Linked DNA regions of Mesorhizobium japonicum MAFF 303099. The protein of the gene in region 1 interacts with the protein of each later gene in a pairwise test. Links are inferred from orthologs where the notes say so. Each region holds a gene or a part of one and is shown on either strand. Other genes may lie near its edges.

Evidence for each region.
Region 2: the proteins of MAFF_RS17610 (region 1) and MAFF_RS02620 interact in binary tests that used the Escherichia coli proteins (3 or more experiments, as listed by UniProt). The link is inferred for Mesorhizobium japonicum MAFF 303099 from one-to-one orthologs.

The regions. Positions count from the first base shown.
Region 1 is NC_002678.2:3,385,032-3,393,640, forward strand. The notes cover bases 2,986-5,680. They hold MAFF_RS17610 (P-II family nitrogen regulator), read right to left. Parts: upstream 4,655-5,680; coding sequence 4,316-4,654; downstream 2,986-4,315. Other genes in these bases: MAFF_RS17605 (ammonium transporter), read right to left, coding at 2,986-4,284; tesB (acyl-CoA thioesterase II), read right to left, coding at 4,976-5,680. Also shown: MAFF_RS17590 (DNA translocase FtsK), read right to left, coding at 1-1,638; MAFF_RS17595 (hypothetical protein), read left to right, coding at 1,828-2,199; MAFF_RS17600 (hypothetical protein), read right to left, coding at 2,331-2,606; more of MAFF_RS17605, read right to left, coding at 2,929-2,985; more of tesB, read right to left, coding at 5,681-5,836; MAFF_RS17620 (ubiquinone biosynthesis hydroxylase), read left to right, coding at 5,936-7,195; MAFF_RS17625 (hypothetical protein), read right to left, coding at 7,256-7,783; MAFF_RS17630 (YciI family protein), read right to left, coding at 7,943-8,299; MAFF_RS17635 (hypothetical protein), read right to left, coding at 8,296-8,520. UniProt on the Escherichia coli protein: Involved in the regulation of nitrogen metabolism. Regulates the activity of its targets by protein-protein interaction in response to the nitrogen status of the cell.
Region 2 is NC_002678.2:280,912-289,824, forward strand. What follows is about bases 199-3,197. They hold MAFF_RS02620 (two-component system sensor histidine kinase NtrB), read left to right. Parts: upstream 199-1,126; coding sequence 1,127-2,269; downstream 2,270-3,197. Other genes in these bases: dusB (tRNA dihydrouridine synthase DusB), read left to right, coding at 199-1,130; ntrC (nitrogen regulation protein NR(I)), read left to right, coding at 2,266-3,197. Also shown: more of dusB, read left to right, coding at 102-198; more of ntrC, read left to right, coding at 3,198-3,726; MAFF_RS02630 (sensor histidine kinase NtrY-like), read left to right, coding at 3,858-6,143; MAFF_RS02635 (sigma-54-dependent transcriptional regulator), read left to right, coding at 6,133-7,494; MAFF_RS02640 (D-amino-acid transaminase), read left to right, coding at 7,596-8,459; RNA chaperone Hfq, read left to right, coding at 8,605-8,850; GTPase HflX, read left to right, coding at 8,851-8,913.

The DNA.
Region 1 (8,609 bases):
GATCATGGTGTTGATGGCGACCGACTTGCCGGAGCCAGTGGTGCCGGCGACCAGCACGTGCGGCATCTTGGCGATGTCGACGATGACGGCCTCGCCATTGATGGTCTTGCCCAGCGCCAGCGCCAGTTTTGCCTTGGTCGTCTCGAAATCGCGGCTGGCCATGATCTCGCGCAGATACACCGTCTCGCGCTTGGCGTTCGGCAGCTCGATACCGATGGCGTTGCGGCCGGGCACCACGGCGACGCGGCAGGCGATCGCGCTCATCGAGCGGGCGATGTCGTCGGAGAGGCCGATGACGCGCGACGATTTGATGCCGGGCGCGGGTTCCAGCTCATAGAGGGTGACGACGGGACCCGGGCGCACGGCGATGATCTCGCCCTTGACGCCGAAATCCTCCAGCACGCCTTCAAGCAGGCGCGCATTCTGTTCCAGCGCGTCCTTGGAGAGACTTGGGTCGCGCGCGACATTCTTCGGTTCGGACAGGAAATGCAGCGACGGCATTTCGAATTTGTCCGAGCCGATCAGCGAGGTCTGCGCCTCGCGCTGGACGCGCGCGCCAGGCGCCGGGCGCGGCGCCGGCGCCTCGACGCGGGTGGCGGCATCCGAACGGAACTGCTGTACCTTGGCGGCGGGGGCCGCACGGCGCTGGGCGACGGGCTCGTCGTCGAAATCCATGTCCTCGTCGTCACGGTCGAAGATATCGTCATCGTCCGGATCCACGGAAACGCTGCGGTCATTGACCATGGCGGCGAAGAATTCCGGCTCGACGCGGGCGCGGCCACCCGGGCTCATCCGTTGCTCGGCGAATTCGGCCGATTCCACGCGCTCGGCAGCGCGCCGCCAGGCGCTGGCGCGCGGCTCCATCTCCGGCTCGTATTCGTCGCGTTCCTGCCTGCGGCGCACCGCGCGGCGATGCATCCACGCGCGCAGCGACAGCCACCAATGAGTGATGGCGCCGAGCGCTAATATGCCCTCGTCGCCCTCATCCTCTTCATTGTCGAACAGAAGATCGTCCTCGCGCGGGTCCGCTGCCGCCGGCTCTTCCATCACGGCGAAGCCGTTCTTGCGCCCGATCAACGCCGAGCCAAAGGCGAACAGCCAGAGCGTCGGCCCGGCCAGCAGCACGGCGAGCACGCTGGCGATCAGCCCGGTCGGATAGCCGCCGATCAGGACGCCGGGAATCTTGAGCACCATGTCGCCGAACACGCCGCCGAGGCCGGTGGGCAGCGGCCAGGTCTTGGGCGGAACGATGCAGCCGGCGATCGCGGCGGCGAGCAGGGCGAAGCCGAACCAGAACAGCCCGCGCTTGGGCAGCCTGTCGACACCGCGCGCCGAAAACAGCAGGTACCCCCAGATGACAGCCGGAACCAGCGCGGCGACCGCAGCAAGGCCGAAGAACTGCATGGCGAGATCGGAGAAAACCGCGCCGGCATAGCCCATGGCGTTGGTGACGGTGTTGTTGGTGGCGTGCGAGAAGCTTGGATCGGCAACGTTCCAGGTGGCGAGGCTGGCAACCCCGAAGGCTACAGCCAGAAACATGCCGGCGCCGACCAGCCGGCCGACCTGGCGCCGCGCGAAAGCCTGGATGCCGTGCCCCGTATCGGTCATCGCGAGCGGTGCTGAAGCCCCTGAACGCATGCTCTTCCCCGTCAGTGATTGCCTGGCCCGAGCACATGACGCACTCCGGCAGATTCGAACGCCAGACTATCGGTGGGAAGGTTAAGGGGGCATTAACTATAAGCGGTTGAGATCATGTCACTTCAGGTTGAAGTGGAAGCGGGCAGGATGTGCAACGTCGCCGTGCGACCGCCAGGGGTGGGTAGAGGCATGCGGTCTACCTTCCTTCGCGTGGCGGCTCTCGCTTGGGCGGCGCTTAGTCTCCTGCTCGCCGTGCACTGGTTTGCCGAGCTCGGGATGGTGGGCTTTCCGGATGGTTACGTGACACCCTTTGCCAGGGCGACCGGCCCACTCCTGCACCTGCTCGCCTCCGCCTGCCTGATACAGGGCCTGTATTTTCTGTGCAGGGCTCTCCTCGGCAAGGGATTTGGGGTGCCAGATCTTGGCCTGCAAATTCTGATTGCGGCCATACTGACGGTGGCGCCGACGTTGATTGTCTGGAATTGCCCCCATTCCCAGACCTGCAGCAGTGCCTATGAGGCGCTGACAAACACCATGATGGACGATGGGATCGGCGGATAGACTCCGCCAGCGGACGGCATCGGGACCGCCTGCGGTCTCCGCCAAAGCGCACTGGCAAACGAAGCGATGGCGGGCACCCGCCATCGTTCGGCTATAAAACGGTCGGGCCCTCCGGACCCGACCTCGTGCAATCATTTGTGACCGGCATACATCATCAGGTTGGCGCAGAATTCGGCGTGAGGCTTGCTCATCGCCGCGTCCTGGCACTCCTTCATCATCTTGTCCTGCTTGTCCTTAGCCGTCGAGGCCCAGGCTGCCTTGAAGTCCGCCTCCGGCTTCATGGTTTTCATGCTGGAATCGGTGAAGAACGGCGCCATGTTGGCCGGTTCATCCAGAGCACCGGCAAATGCCATGCCACCAACCATCGAAAGAGCGAGCGCTCCAAGGCAGATATTCTTGAGGTTCATGAGAAAGTTCCTCCCTGTTTTTGCACGAGCGTCAGAACGACGATCGCCCCCACAGTTCGGAACCAAAGCGGTCGATGTTTCTTCCCAAGGGTCCATCACGCGAACGTGATTGCGCGAACCAGGGGTATAGACAGAACATTTTACCAAAAAAGAGGCCCGGAAACAATCCGGGCCTCAAGGCGTGAGCTCCTTGCGGGAGCGTCACGACGGGATCTCTGGAGCAGTCCCTGGGAGAGCCGGATTGCGATTCTCCCGGGAATTGCGTGAGGGACAATGGGGCCGGCGGGAGGAGGATCCGCCGGCCCCGTTGGCGAGGCTGGCCTTACGGCACCACTTCGCCATGCTGGGAGATGTCGAGGCCTTCGACCTCTTCCTGGGTCGTCGGACGCAGGCCGACCAGCGCCTTGACGATGTAGAGGATCACGAAGGTGGCGATCGCCGTCCACAGGATGGTGAAGACGATGCCGTAGAGCTGGGTGACCACAGAGCCGCCCTTGCCGAGCGCGTTGATCGCCGGATCGGCCAGCGCGCCGGTGAGCAGCGCACCGATGATGCCGCCGACGCCGTGCACGCCGAAGGCATCGAGCGAGTCGTCATAGCCGAACATGTGCTTCACCTTGACCGCCGAGATGTAGCAGAGCACGCCGGCAACGATGCCGATGATGAAAGCGCCGGTCGGGTTGACGAAGCCGGAAGCCGGCGTCACCGCGACGAGGCCGGCGACGGCACCCGAGATGATGCCGAGCACCGAGGGCTTCTTGGCGACGATCCATTCAGCGAACATCCAGGCGAGCGCGGCGGCAGCGGTGGCGACCTGCGTGTTCATCATCGCAGCGCCGGCAAGACCGTCCGCCGCCAGTTCCGAACCGGCGTTGAAGCCGAACCAGCCGACCCACAGCAGCGAAGCGCCGATCACCGAATAGACCAGGTTGTGCGGCGCCATGTTGGTGGTGCCGTAGCCTTCGCGCTTGCCAAGAACCAGCGCGCAGACCAGGCCCGCGACACCGGCGTTGATGTGGACGACCGTACCGCCGGCGAAGTCGAGCACGCCAGCCGTGCCGAGGAAGCCGCCACCCCAGACCCAATGTGCGATCGGGCAATAGACCACGATCAACCACAGCGCCATGAACAGCAGCAGCGCCGAGAACTTCATGCGCTCGGCGAAGGCGCCGGCGATGAGGGCAGGTGTGATGATGGCGAAGGTCATCTGGAACATCGAGAAGACGAATTCAGGAATGTTCGAGACCCCCGGCAGCCAGAGCGTCGAGACCGTGATGCCGTGATGGAAGAATTTCGAGAAGCCGCCGAGATAGGCATTCATGCCGCCGCCGTCGGAGAAGGCCAGCGAATAGCCGAACATGAACCACAGCACCGTCACCAGGCAGGTGATGGCGAAGCTCTGCATGATGGTGGCGAGCACGTTCTTCTTGCGCACCATGCCGCCGTAGAACAGCGCCAGGCCCGGAATGGTCATCATCAGCACCAGGGCCGTCGAGGTCAGCATCCAGGCGGTGTTGCCGGTGTCGAGCACCGGGGTGGGAGCGGCAGCCGGGGCGGCTGCGGCAGCGGCCGGAGCGGCTTCCTGCGCAAAGGCGGCGACGCTGCCCAATGCTGCCAGAGCAAGCGAGCCCAGCAGGGCCGCCCGTCCCGTTGTCTTCAAGGTGGAAGAAATATTCATTGAACTCTCCATTGGAATACGTGTTCGCCGCTCAGAGCGCGTCGGTGTCTGTTTCGCCGGTGCGGATGCGCACCGCCTGATCGATGCCGAAAACGAAGATCTTGCCGTCGCCGATCTGGCCGGTCTTGGCCGCGGCGGTGATGGCTTCGACGGCCTTGTCGACCGTATCGGCACTGACAGCGACCTCGATCTTGATCTTCGGCAGGAAACTGACCGCGTATTCCGCTCCGCGATAGATTTCCGTATGTCCCTTCTGACGCCCGTAGCCTTTGACTTCGGTGACGGTCAGGCCCTGGATGCCGACGGCGGTAAGCGCTTCGCGTACCTCGTCCAGCTTGAACGGCTTGATGATTGCCATCACGATTTTCATAAGGTTTCACCCTTTGCTGTTGCGGTCCCCCGCGTTTGCACGACTTCACCGATCCCAAAGAGCCGGAGAGTGCCCACAAGGATTCAAGCTCCGTGCCAAGTGCCGAAGCAGCCTGTTAACCTGTTGTAAACAAAGGGAATGAGGGGATTGGAGGCAGCGAGTGCCAATGCCTGCGGCACGCCATGTGCTCAAAAATTATGCAATTTTTCGATTTTGCCTAATTTGCCGGCTTTGAGCACGATCCCGAAAAGCCGAGCCGGGTTTTCCCGGACAAACGGTTTTCGTTTGTCAGTGATCCTGCTCAAACAAGACTCGCAATGCTCAACGCTTGAGCCGGATCAACCCTTCCTGGGCCATCGAGGCGATCAGCGTGCCGTCGCGCGCATAGAGCGTGCCTCGACTGAAGCCGCGCGATCCCGAGCTCGATGGGCTGTCCTGCGCATAGAGCAGCCAGCCGTCGAGCGAGTGCGGCCGGTGGAACCACATCGAATGGTCGAGACTCGCCGCCTGGATGTCGGGATCGAACAGGCCACGTCCATGCGCGAAGGTCGAGGTGTCCAGCAGCGTCATGTCGGAGAGATAGGCGAGCAGCACCGATTGCAGCGCGCGGTCATCGGGAACCGGGCCGGCAAGGCGGATCCAGACATTCTGCCGGGGCGGCAGCTTGTCGCGGCTTTCATAGTGCTGGAGATTGACCGGCCTGAGCTCCAGCGGCCGTTCGCGTGCCCAGAAGCGGCGCACCGCCTCCGGCACACGTTCGGCTCTTTCGAGCAGCTGGCGCTGCGTCGGCAGCCCTTCCGGCGGCGGCACGTCGTCAGGCAGTGCGAATTGGTGTTCCAGCCCCTTTTCGTCGACCTGGAACGAGGCTTCCAGCGAAAAGATCGCCTGTCCGTGCTGGATCGCCAGCACGCGCCGGGTGGTGAAGGAGCCGCCGTCGCGGATGCGGTCGACCTCGTAGACGATCGGCACCCTGATGTCGCCCGGCCGCATGAAATAGCCGTGCAGCGAATGCACGAAGCGGTCCGGTTCCACCGTCCGCTGCGCCGCCACAAGCGCCTGGGCGATGGTCTGGCCGCCGAAGACGCGCTGCCACTCCACCTGGGGGCTGCGACCACGATACAGATTGTGTTCCAGCCTCTCGAGGTCGAGAATGCTCAGAAGCTCGTCGATCGCCGCCGTCATGTTTTGTGACCTCGCCGCAAAATTGCTATGGCGGTTTCCGACAGGAAGAACGAGCCGTCAAGGGCGCAGGTCCGGGCCGGCGCGCAAGGAGCCAAGACAATGGAACGCAAGGCGGACGCCAAGACCATATCCGGGCTCGATGTTCTCGTCGCCGGCGCCGGCTATGTCGGCCTGGCCACCGCCGTCTCGCTGAAACAGGCGCGACCCCATCTGGCCGTGGCGCTGGTCGACGCCGCGCCCGCCGGCGCCTGGCAACGCGACGGCCGCGCCTCGGCCATTGCCGCTGCCGCTTGCCGCATGCTCGACCAGCTCGGTGTCTGGGCCGAGATCGCGCCACAGGCGCAGGCGATCACCGAGATGATCATCACCGATTCGCGCAGCGCCGATCCAGTGCGCCCGGTCTTCCTGACCTTTGGCGGCGAAGTCGCGCCGGGCGAGCCCTTCGCCCATATGGTCGCCAACAAGTCGCTCAACGGCGCCTTGCGCGCCAGAGCTGAAAAACTCGGCATCGACATCATCGAAGGCGTCGCCGTGCAGAGTTTCGAGACCAATGGCGCCGGCATCACGGTTCATCTGGCCGATGGGGCGGCGCTGACGGCACGGCTGCTGGTCGCCGCCGACGGCGTCAATTCGAAGCTGCGCGACATGGCCGGCATCAAGACGGTGAAGTGGGACTATGGCCAGTCCGGCATCGTCTGCACCGTGGCGCATGAACGCCCGCACAATGGCCGCGCCGAAGAGCACTTTTTGCCGGCCGGCCCCTTCGCCACGCTGCCGCTGAAACCCGAGGAGGACGGCACAAACCGCTCGTCGATCGTCTGGGTCGAACGCGCGGAAGATGCCAAAGCGCTGGTGGAAGGCGACGACCTAGTCTTCGAGCATGAACTCGAACAGCGTTTCGGCCTGAAGCTCGGCGAAATCCGCGTCGCCGACAAGCCGCGCGCCTGGCCGCTCGGCCTCACCATCGCGCGCGCCTTCGTGGCGCCGCGCGTGGCGCTTGCCGGCGACGCCGCCCACGGCATCCATCCGATCGCCGGCCAGGGCCTCAATCTCGGCTTCAAGGATGTGGCAGCACTCGCCGAAGTGATCGTCGAGGCCGACCGGCTCGGCCAGGACATCGGCGCGCTCGACGTGCTCGAACGCTACCAGCAATGGCGCCGCTTCGACACGGTACAGATGGGCATCACGACGGATGTGCTGAACCGGCTGTTTTCCAACGACATCACCCCGCTGCGCACCGTCCGCGACATCGGCCTCGGCCTCGTCGAACGCATGCCGCGCCTGAAGGAGTTTTTCATCCGCCAGGCGTCGGGGTTATCCGCCGGCACGCCGAGGCTGCTGAAAGGCGAGGCGATCTGAGCGCCTCACTGGCGCACCCAACGAAGCGATGGTCGTTTCCGCCAATCGCCAGGTGTGCGATCAGTTGACCTCGAAGCCCAGCTTCTGCCGCAGCCGCAGCATGCGCTGGTCGGCTATCTCCAGTTTCTTCTCGCCGCCCTGGGCCGCGCGATTGACCATCTGCAGCAGATCGTTGCGCTCGGCGACGTCGAGACGTTCGCGCAGGAACGGCGCCAGCTTGTCGATGACGATCGTGGTGTCATCGATCTGCGCCGCCGCCCATTTGGCGTAGATCACCGCCTCGTCGGTCTTCTTCTTGTCGGCGATCTCGGAGATCACCGCGCGGATGACGGCCTCGCGCTGCGGCAGCACGGGGCCGTTCTCGGAAACGATCGCGGTGATCAGCGTCGCGGCGGCCACCACCGGATCGTCGATCGCCGTCAGCGGCGATAGGGCCGCCTGCTTGCGCAGCTTCTTGCGCCTGATGTTGCCTTGCACGCGCCCGACGACATCGGCGACCTCGCGCGCGGCGTCGTTCATGGCCTTCATCCGATACCACCAGAACGCCGCCGCTCCCAGCACGCCAAGGACAGCAATCAGGAAAGGCATGTGGTAGTCCCCCAGTAATCCCGCGCGACGATAGGAGAACTGTCGCGCTGCTTCAACACGCGCGGGTTGCCTGCGGCGAAGAAAATTCAATTTGCGGCTGGTGAAGCTTAGGCGATTAAACAAGCCGGTTGCAGGCCGAGCCGCCAAGCCAGGCGCCGCCTATGACCCCGGTATGTCGTAGATCGCCCGGACCTCGACCGTGCCGAGTTCGGCCAGCGGAATACCGGCGGCGATGTCCAGCGCTTCGTCGAGGTTGTCGGCCTCGACCATGACGAAGCCGAGCAGCTGCTCCTTGGTTTCGGCGAAGGGGCCGTCGGTGACGAGGCGCTTGCCCTTGCGCCGTCGCACCGACTTCGACGTTCTCACCGATTGCAGCGCCTGCGCGATGATCAGCTTGCCCTCCTGGTCCAGGGACCTGTCATAAGCCAGTGAATCGGCGTCGAGCTTGGCCCCGCGCTCTACGGTCAATGCGTAGAGGTCCTTTTCCTCACCATAGACCAGGCAGACATATTTCATTGCGAGCTCCCCTGCTGAGACCAACCATAAGATGCGATGACGAGCGTGTCAGCCTTGCCCTCGACCGCCGCATGGTCGAGAAGGCATGCCGCGACCCCGATGATGGCGACCGCCGCCAGCAGCCGTCCGAAGACGGGCGCCGGCGGATCCAGCCAGAAGTCTTCCTGTCGCTCAGGCCCTTGGCCCGGGCTCTTCCAAAGTGCGAAAAACAGATTGTCCATGTGAACCTCCATCAGGCCACAAATCCCATGGCCGCCCACAGGACGGACGGGCTGGATGGAAGTCGACATTTTTGCGCGACTATTTTTTC
Region 2 (8,913 bases), 3.1 Mb from region 1 along the record:
ATTTTCCCAATTGCGCCTCAATGTGACGTCATTCCGCGTTGCACATTGTAGCTGATATGGCTAGAGAATGTGCAACGAATGGACATGCTTGGTTTTTGTGCATGGTTAACTCAGCCAGATTGGCCGCGCCTTTGAACGTCGGCGGCGTGGAAATCCGCAACCGCGTCTTCCTCGCGCCGATGTCGGGCATCACCGACGAGCCGTTCCGGCGGCGCGCCCATGCGCACGGCGCGGGCCTGGTCGTGTCCGAAATGGTGGCAAGCGGCGAACTCGCCAAGGGTAGGGCCGGCTTCGACCTGCGCATACGGCATTCCGGCCTGCCCGTCCATATGGTGCAGCTGGCGGGCCGCGAAGCGATCCACATGGCCGAAGGCGCACGGATCGCCGCAGGCGAGGGCGCCGACATCATCGACATCAACATGGGCTGCCCGGCCAAGAAGGTCACCGGTGGTTATGCCGGTTCGGCATTGATGCTGGATCTCGACCATGCGCTGTCGCTGATCGAGGCCGTGGTCGGCGCGGTCAAGGTGCCGGTGACGGTCAAGATGCGGCTCGGCTGGGACGAAGGCGCCCTCAATGCGCCCATCCTCGCGCGCCGTGCCGAGCAGGCGGGCGTCAAGATGGTGACGGTGCATGGCCGCACGCGCTGCCAGTTCTACCAGGGCAAGGCCGACTGGCGCGCCATCGCCCGCGTCAAGGAAGCCGTGTCCATTCCAGTCGTTGCCAATGGCGATGTCTGTTCCCCGGCCGAGGCAGCTGCCATTCTCGACCAATCGGGCGCCGATGCGGTGATGGTCGGTCGCGCGCATTACGGCGCGCCCTGGATCGCCGGTGGCATCGCGGCAGCGGCGGCAGGCGAAGTGGCGGCCAACGTGCCCGAGAATCGCGCGGCTCTGGCAGACTATATCGTCGGCCACTACGAGGACATGCTGGCGCTTTATGGCGTTGAGAGCGGTTTGCGCCAGGCGCGCAAACATCTGGGCTGGTATCTTGATCGCCATGCTGTTGGCGTCGCCGACGATGACCGAAAGGCCATCCTGACGGCGTTCGATCCGGCCCGCGTCATTGCCTTGCTGCGCAATGTGTTTTCGCGTGATCCGCAACCCTTGAGCCTGCGGAGCGCCGCATGAACGCCATCGCTGGCCAGGGAGCTGAAATGGTGGACGCCGCCCAGATCGTCCTCAACACCATCCGCCGCCCGGTGATCATGATCAGCGAGGAAGGCTTCATCACCTTCGCCAATGCCGATGCCGAGGACTTTTTTCGCTCCAGCGCGACCATGCTGGCGCGCAACACCCTGTCCAAGCTCGTCCCCTTCGGCAGTCCGCTGCTGACCTTGGTCGATCAGGTGCGCGAGCGCCGGGCTCCGGTCAACGAGTATCGGGTCGATGTGTCGTCGCCACGCCTCGGCATCGAGAAGGTCGTCGATCTCTATGTCGCGCCGGTGCCGGAATTCCCGGGCTCCGTCGTGGTCATGTTCCAGGAACGGTCCATGGCCGACAAGATCGACCGGCAGATGACGCATCGCGGTGCCGCGCGCTCGGTGACTGGCCTGGCGGCGATGCTCGCCCATGAGATCAAGAACCCGCTCTCCGGCATCCGCGGCGCCGCGCAACTGCTCGAACTGTCCGCCTCCGACGAGGACCGCGCGTTGACCCGGCTGATCACCGACGAGACGGACCGCATCGTCTCGCTGGTCGATCGCATGGAGGTGTTTTCCGACGAGCGGCCGATCGATCGCTATCCCGTCAACATCCATGTCGTTCTCGACCATGTGAAGGCGATCGCAAAGAACGGTTTTGCCAAGAAAATCAGGATATTGGAGGACTATGATCCATCATTGCCTCCAGTGTTCGCCAACCGCGACCAGCTGATCCAGGTGTTCCTGAACCTGGTCAAGAACGCCGCCGAGGCGATCGGCACCGACCCGCATGGCGAGATCGTGCTGTCGACCGCCTTCCGGCCGGGCATTCGCGTATCGGTGCCGGGAACGCAGGACCGCGTGTCGCTGCCCCTGGAGTTCTGCGTGCGCGACAATGGCCCCGGTGTCTCGGAGGATATCCTGCCGATCCTGTTTGATCCTTTCATCACCACCAAGCCGAACGGCTCGGGGCTGGGGCTTGCGCTGGTCGCCAAGATCGTCGGCGAGCATGGCGGCATCATCGAATGCGAATCGACCCCGCGAGGAACCACCTTCCGCATCCTGATGCCGGCCTGGAAGGAAACGCCGTTCGGCGCTGAAGAAGACGGTGAAGGAGACCGCAAATGACCGCTCGCGGCAATATTCTCGTCGCCGATGACGATGCGGCGATCCGCACCGTGCTCAACCAGGCTCTCTCGCGCGTCGGGCACGAGGTGCGCGTCACCTCCAACGCCTCGACCTTGTGGCGCTGGGTGGCCGCGGGCGAGGGCGACCTTGTCATCACCGACGTCGTCATGCCGGATGAAAACGCCTTCGACATGCTACCGCGCATCAAGAAGGCGCGGCCGGAACTGCCGGTCATTGTCATGAGCGCCCAGAACACGTTCATGACGGCGATCCGCGCATCCGAGACAGGCGCCTATGAATATCTCCCGAAACCGTTCGACCTGACCGAACTGCTCAACATCGTCAACCGGGCGCTGTCTGAGCCCCGCCGGCCGAAGATCGATGCGCGGCCCGATGAGCAGCCGGAAACGATGCCGCTGGTCGGCCGCTCGGCGGCCATGCAGGACATCTATCGCATGCTGGCGCGCATGATGCAGACCGACCTCACGGTGATGATCTCGGGCGAATCCGGCACCGGCAAGGAACTGGTGGCGCGTGCGCTGCACGAATATGGCCGTCGTCGCGGCGGGCCGTTTGTCGCCATCAATATGGCGGCGATCCCGCGTGACCTGATCGAATCGGAACTGTTCGGCCATGAGAAGGGTGCCTTCACCGGCGCGCAGAACCGCTCCACCGGCCGTTTCGAGCAGGCCGAGGGCGGCACGCTGTTCCTCGACGAGATCGGCGACATGCCGATGGAGGCACAGACGCGCCTGCTGCGCGTCCTGCAGCAGGGCGAGTACACGACCGTCGGCGGACGCACGCCGATCAAGACCGATGTGCGCATCGTCGCCGCCACCAACAAGGATCTGCGCACGCTGATCAACCAGGGACTGTTCCGCGAGGATCTGTTCTATCGTCTCAATGTCGTTCCGCTGAGGCTGCCGGCATTGCGCGAGCGCTCCGAGGACGTGCCCGATCTCGTGCGCCACTTCTTCAAGCTCGGCGAGATGGAAGGGCTGCAGACCAAGCGCATCTCGTCCGGCGGCATCGAACTGATGAAGCGCTACCCGTGGCCGGGCAATGTGCGCGAACTGGAAAACCTGGTTCGCCGGCTGGCCGCTCTTTATTCGCAGGACGAGATTTCCGCCGAGATCATCGAGGCGGAGCTGAAGACCGGCGAGCGCCCCGTGGTGCCCGGCGGCGGCAACCTCATTCCCGACGATCTCTCCATCGGCCAGGCAGTGGAGCACTTCCTGCAGCGCTATTTCGCCTCGTTTGCCGGCGAATTGCCGCCCGCCGGACTCTACCAGCGCATACTGTCCGAGGTCGAATATCCGCTGGTCCTGGCCTCAATGACGGCAACCCGCGGCAACCAGATCAAGGCTGCGGAACTGCTGGGGCTGAACCGCAACACGCTGCGCAAGAAGATTCGCGAACTGGGCGTCAACGTCTATAAATCGTCGCGGCCGGGCTGAGCGACGACCCGGCGACGACTCTTTTTCAGGGGACTGAGCGGCGAAAGATTTCCGCCATTGTCACACTTGTTGCATAATCGCCACAATGCGTTGCATAGATCGGACGCAATCATTGGCTCCCAGACGGCGACATGGCTCCGCAGGCACCTGTACTCAATCAACCGCTATTCAGCGAACCCGGCGCGCGCGACGGGCGCCGCTTGCTGGCGCTGCCCGGCGTGGTGGCCGTCGTCGGCGCGCTGGTCATGGCGGCCATCTCGTTCACCATCCTGGTCGGCGCGACGCCGATCGCGCCTGACGCCAGGACGACCTGGGCGCTGATCGCGCTCAATGCCGCTTTCGTGCTGTTCCTCATGGCGCTGGTCGGGCGCGAAGTGCATCGCATCGTCATGGCCCGCCGGCATGGCAAGGCGGCCTCGCGGCTGCATGTGCGCATCGTCGCCATGTTCGCGCTGGTTGCCGCCATCCCCGCCATCATGGTGGCCATCATCGCCTCGATCACGCTCGATATCGGCCTCGACCGCTGGTTCGAGATTCGTACCAAGACGATCGTCAATTCCTCGCTGTCGATCGCCGATGCCTATGTCCAGGAGAACGCCCGCAATCTGCAGGGCACGACGCTGTCGATGGCCTATGATCTCGACGCGTCGCGCTCGCTATACGGCCTTGATCGCACAGGCTTTCTCGACCTCCTGAACAAGGAGGCGGTGGGCCGGTCGCTGGCCCATGCGGCGCTGATCAAGCCCGACGGTTCGTTCGTCATGAGCGCGCAGACCGATGCCGATTTCGCCATGCCGGAACCGCCGGAAGGTTCAGTCAGCAGCGCCACCGACGGCAAGCCGGTGCTGATAGAGCCGCGCACCCGCAACATCATGGGCGCCATCGTCAAGCTGCGCGAAATCGAGGGCCTCTACCTCTACACCATCCGCCTTGTCGATCCCGAGGTGATCAAGGCGCGGCAGATCGTCAGGTCCAACACCGACGAGTATCGCAATCTCGAAGACAACAGGCGCACGTCGCAAGTAGCCTTCGCGCTGCCCTATCTGTCGCTGACCCTGATCATCATCTTGTCGGCAATCTGGACGGGCATCGCGGTCGCCGACCGCCTCGTGCGGCCGATTCGCCAGCTCATTGGCGCTGCCGACGAAGTGGCGACCGGCAATCTCGACGTCGCGGTTCCGGTTAGATCTTCCGACGGCGATGTCGCCTCGCTTGGCGACACCTTCAACAAGATGCTGCTGGAGCTCAAATCGCAGCGCAACGAGATCCTGTCGGCGAAGGACCTGATCGACGAGCGGCGGCGCTTCTCCGAAGCCGTGCTTGCCGGTGTCACCGCCGGCGTCATCGGCGTCGATCCCTACGGCATCGTCACCATCGTCAACCGTTCGGCCGAATCGATGCTGGCCATCTCCGCCAGTGCCGCACTCGGGCAGAACCTTTCCGCTATTTTGCCGCATGTCGGCCGCGTCTTCGAGATCGGCCGCCAGTCGGGCAAGCCCGTCTACCGCGAGCAGGTGACGTTTTTCCGCGCCGGCACCGAGCGCACTTTCAACGTGCAGATCACCATCGAAGCGGGCGACGACGGCTCGGAAGAGAAATCCTACGTCGTGACCGTCGACGACATCACCGATCTGGTCCAGGCGCAGCGTTCTTCAGCCTGGGCCGACGTCGCGCGCCGCATCGCCCACGAGATCAAGAACCCGCTGACGCCGATCCAGCTTTCGGCCGAGCGCATCAAGCGCCGATACGGCAAGGTCATCACCGAGGACCGCGAGGTTTTCGACCAATGCACCGACACCATCATCCGGCAGGTCGAGGACATCGGCCGCATGGTCGACGAATTCTCCGCCTTCGCGCGCATGCCCAAGCCCGAGATGAAGGCCATCGATCTGCGCGAATCGCTGCGCGAGGCATCCTTCCTGGTCGAGGTCAGCCGCGCCGACATCACCTTCGAGCGGATTTTCGGCAATGAACCGCTCAAGGGCACATTCGACAGCCGCCTTCTGGCGCAGGCTTTCGGCAATGTGATCAAGAACGCCGCCGAGGCGATCGACGGACTGGAACAAAAGGACGGTTCGCACGGCATAATCCGGATTCAAGCCGGCCGTCAGAATGGCGCGATTCGTATCGACGTCATCGACAATGGCAAAGGCCTGCCGCGCGAGAATCGCCAACGGCTGCTCGAGCCCTATATGACCACGCGCGAGAAAGGCACCGGGCTTGGTCTCGCTATCGTCAAGAAGATCGTGGAGGACCATGGCGGCAGGCTGGAACTTCATGATGCGCCTGCGGACTTCCACGGCGGCCGCGGGGCGATGATCAGCATCATCCTGCCGCTGGCGGCCGTCACGCCGTTGCGCGGCGAAGGCAAGACGGAACACGAAAGAGAAACTGAAAAGGTCGGTAATGGCGTCTGATATTCTCATCGTCGATGACGAGGAAGACATCCGCGAGCTCGTCGCAGGCATATTGAGCGACGAAGGTCACGAAACCCGCACGGCATTCGACGCCGACAGCGCCTTGGCGGCCATTGCCGACCGGGCACCGAGGTTGATTTTCCTCGACATCTGGCTGCAGGGCTCGCGCCTGGACGGCCTGGCGCTGCTCGACGAGATCAAGACCATGCATCCCACCCTGCCGGTGGTGATGATCTCCGGCCACGGCAACATCGAAACAGCGGTCTCCGCCATCCGACGTGGCGCCTATGATTTCATCGAGAAGCCGTTCAAGGCCGACAGGCTGATTCTCATTGCCGAGCGTGCGCTGGAAACCTCGAAGTTGCGGCGCGAGGTTTCCGACCTCAAACAGCGCAGTGGCGAGACCTTCGACCTGATCGGCATGTCGTCGGCCATGAGCCAGCTGCGCCAGACCATCGAGCGCGTCGCGCCGACCAACAGCCGTGTCATGATCATCGGCCCGTCCGGATCCGGCAAGGAACTGGCGGCGCGCGCCATTCACACGCTGTCGGCCCGCAAGGGCGCGCCATTCGTGACGCTAAGCGCCGCCAACATCACGCCCGAGCGCATGGAGATCGAGCTGTTCGGCACCGAATCGAACGGTGTCGAGCGCAAGGTCGGCGCGCTGGAGGAGGCCCATCGCGGCATCCTCTACATCGACGAAGTGGCCGACATGCCGCGCGAGACGCAAAACAAGATCCTGCGCGTGCTGGTCGAGCAGCAGTTCGAGCGGGTAGGGGGCACCAAGCGGGTCAAGGTCGATGTCCGCATCATCTCGTCGACCTCGCAGAACCTGGAAGCCATGATCGCCGACGGGCGTTTCCGCGAAGATCTCTACCACCGGCTGGCGGTGGTTCCGGTGATGGTGCCGGGCCTGGCCGAGCGGCGCGAGGACATTCCCTATCTCGTTGACAATTTCATGAAGCAGATCGCCCGCCAGGCCGGCATCAAGCCGCGCCGTATCGGCGATGACGCGCTTGCCGTGCTGCAGGCGCACAATTGGCCCGGCAACGTCCGTCAGCTGCGCAACAATGTCGAGCGCCTGATGATTCTGGCGCGCGGCGACGACGTCGATGCGCCGATCACCGCGGACCTGCTGCCGTCCGAAATCGGCGACGTCATGCCGCGAACGCCGAATCAGTCCGACCAGCACATTATGGCGCTGCCGTTGCGCGAGGCCCGTGAACAGTTCGAGAAGGACTATCTGATCGCCCAGATCAACCGCTTCGGCGGCAACATCTCGAAGACCGCCGAGTTCATCGGCATGGAGCGCTCGGCGCTGCACCGCAAACTGAAGTCACTGGGCGTCTGACGCGCGGAACCTGTACTGAACCGCGCGTGGTCCAAGCATTTGCCGGTTACGGCGGCGGCGGAATCGCATAAGAAAGCCCGAGATTTTTCCAGGGGTCGCCAATGCCGCGCATTGCCTATGTCAACGGGCGCTACGTCGCTCACGCGGACGCTTCCGTGCATATCGAGGATCGCGGCTATCAGTTCGCCGATGGCGTCTACGAGGTCTGCGAGGTGGCGCGCGGCTTCATCGTCGACATGCCGCGCCATCTTGCCCGGCTCAACCGCTCGCTGACCGAACTGTCGATCGCCTGGCCGGTCGCGCGCAACGTGCTGCCGCTGATCCTGCGCGAGGTGGTCAATCGCAACCACGTCGTCAACGGCCTTGTCTATGTGCAGGTGACGCGTGGTGTCGCCAGCCGCGAGTTTGTTTTCCCGTCGGCGGACACCAAGCCGTCATTGGTGGTCACAGCCAGAAAGGCCGATCCGGCGGCTGGAGCAAAGCGAGCCGAAACCGGGATCGCGGTCATCACCGTGCCAGAGAATCGCTGGGACCGGGTCGATATCAAGACCGTCGGACTGCTGCCCAATGTATTGGCCAAGCAAAAAGCCAAGGAAGCCGGTGCGCAGGAAGCATGGTTCGTCGACACCGACGGCAACGTCAAGGAAGGCGGCTCGTCGAACGCCTGGATCGTCACCCGGGATGGCGTCCTGGTCACCAGGCCGGCCGATCACGGCATCCTGCGCGGCATCACCCGCACGACGATGTTCGAAGTCGCGGCCAAGCTCGGCCTGAAGATCGAGGAGCGCGGTTTTTCCGTCGCCGAGGCCAAGGCGGCGCGCGAGGCGTTCATCAGTTCCGCCACGACGATTGCCATGCCGGTCGTGGCCATTGACGGCGATCCGGTGGCCAACGGGCACCCCGGCTCAGTGACACTTTCGTTACGGCAAGCCTTTTTTGACATTGCGGAAAAAAGTCCAGCCTGATAACCGCACAGGTGGAATGAACATCAATATATCTCGTTCTGCTTGTCGTTACTGACGACAAGACGGTGTTTGTGCGCTTGACATGTGCCCGTTAATTTGGCGCATTGGCCTGCAAACCGAAGGGGATCGGCGAAAGACAAGAACAATGGCGGAACGATCGCAAAACCTTCAGGACCTGTTCCTGAATTCAGTTCGCAAGAGCAAGAACCCGCTCACCATCTTCCTCATCAACGGCGTGAAGCTGACCGGCGTGGTCACTTCGTTCGACAATTTCTGTGTGCTGCTGCGCCGCGACGGTCACTCCCAGCTCGTCTACAAGCACGCCATTTCCACGATCATGCCGAGCCAGCCGGTTCAGATGTTCGATGGCGAGGAAAGCCAGGGCGCCTGATTGGCACGTGAAAAGGACGCGGACGCCACGGTTCGCGGAAAACCAGCGCATCATCCCGGGACG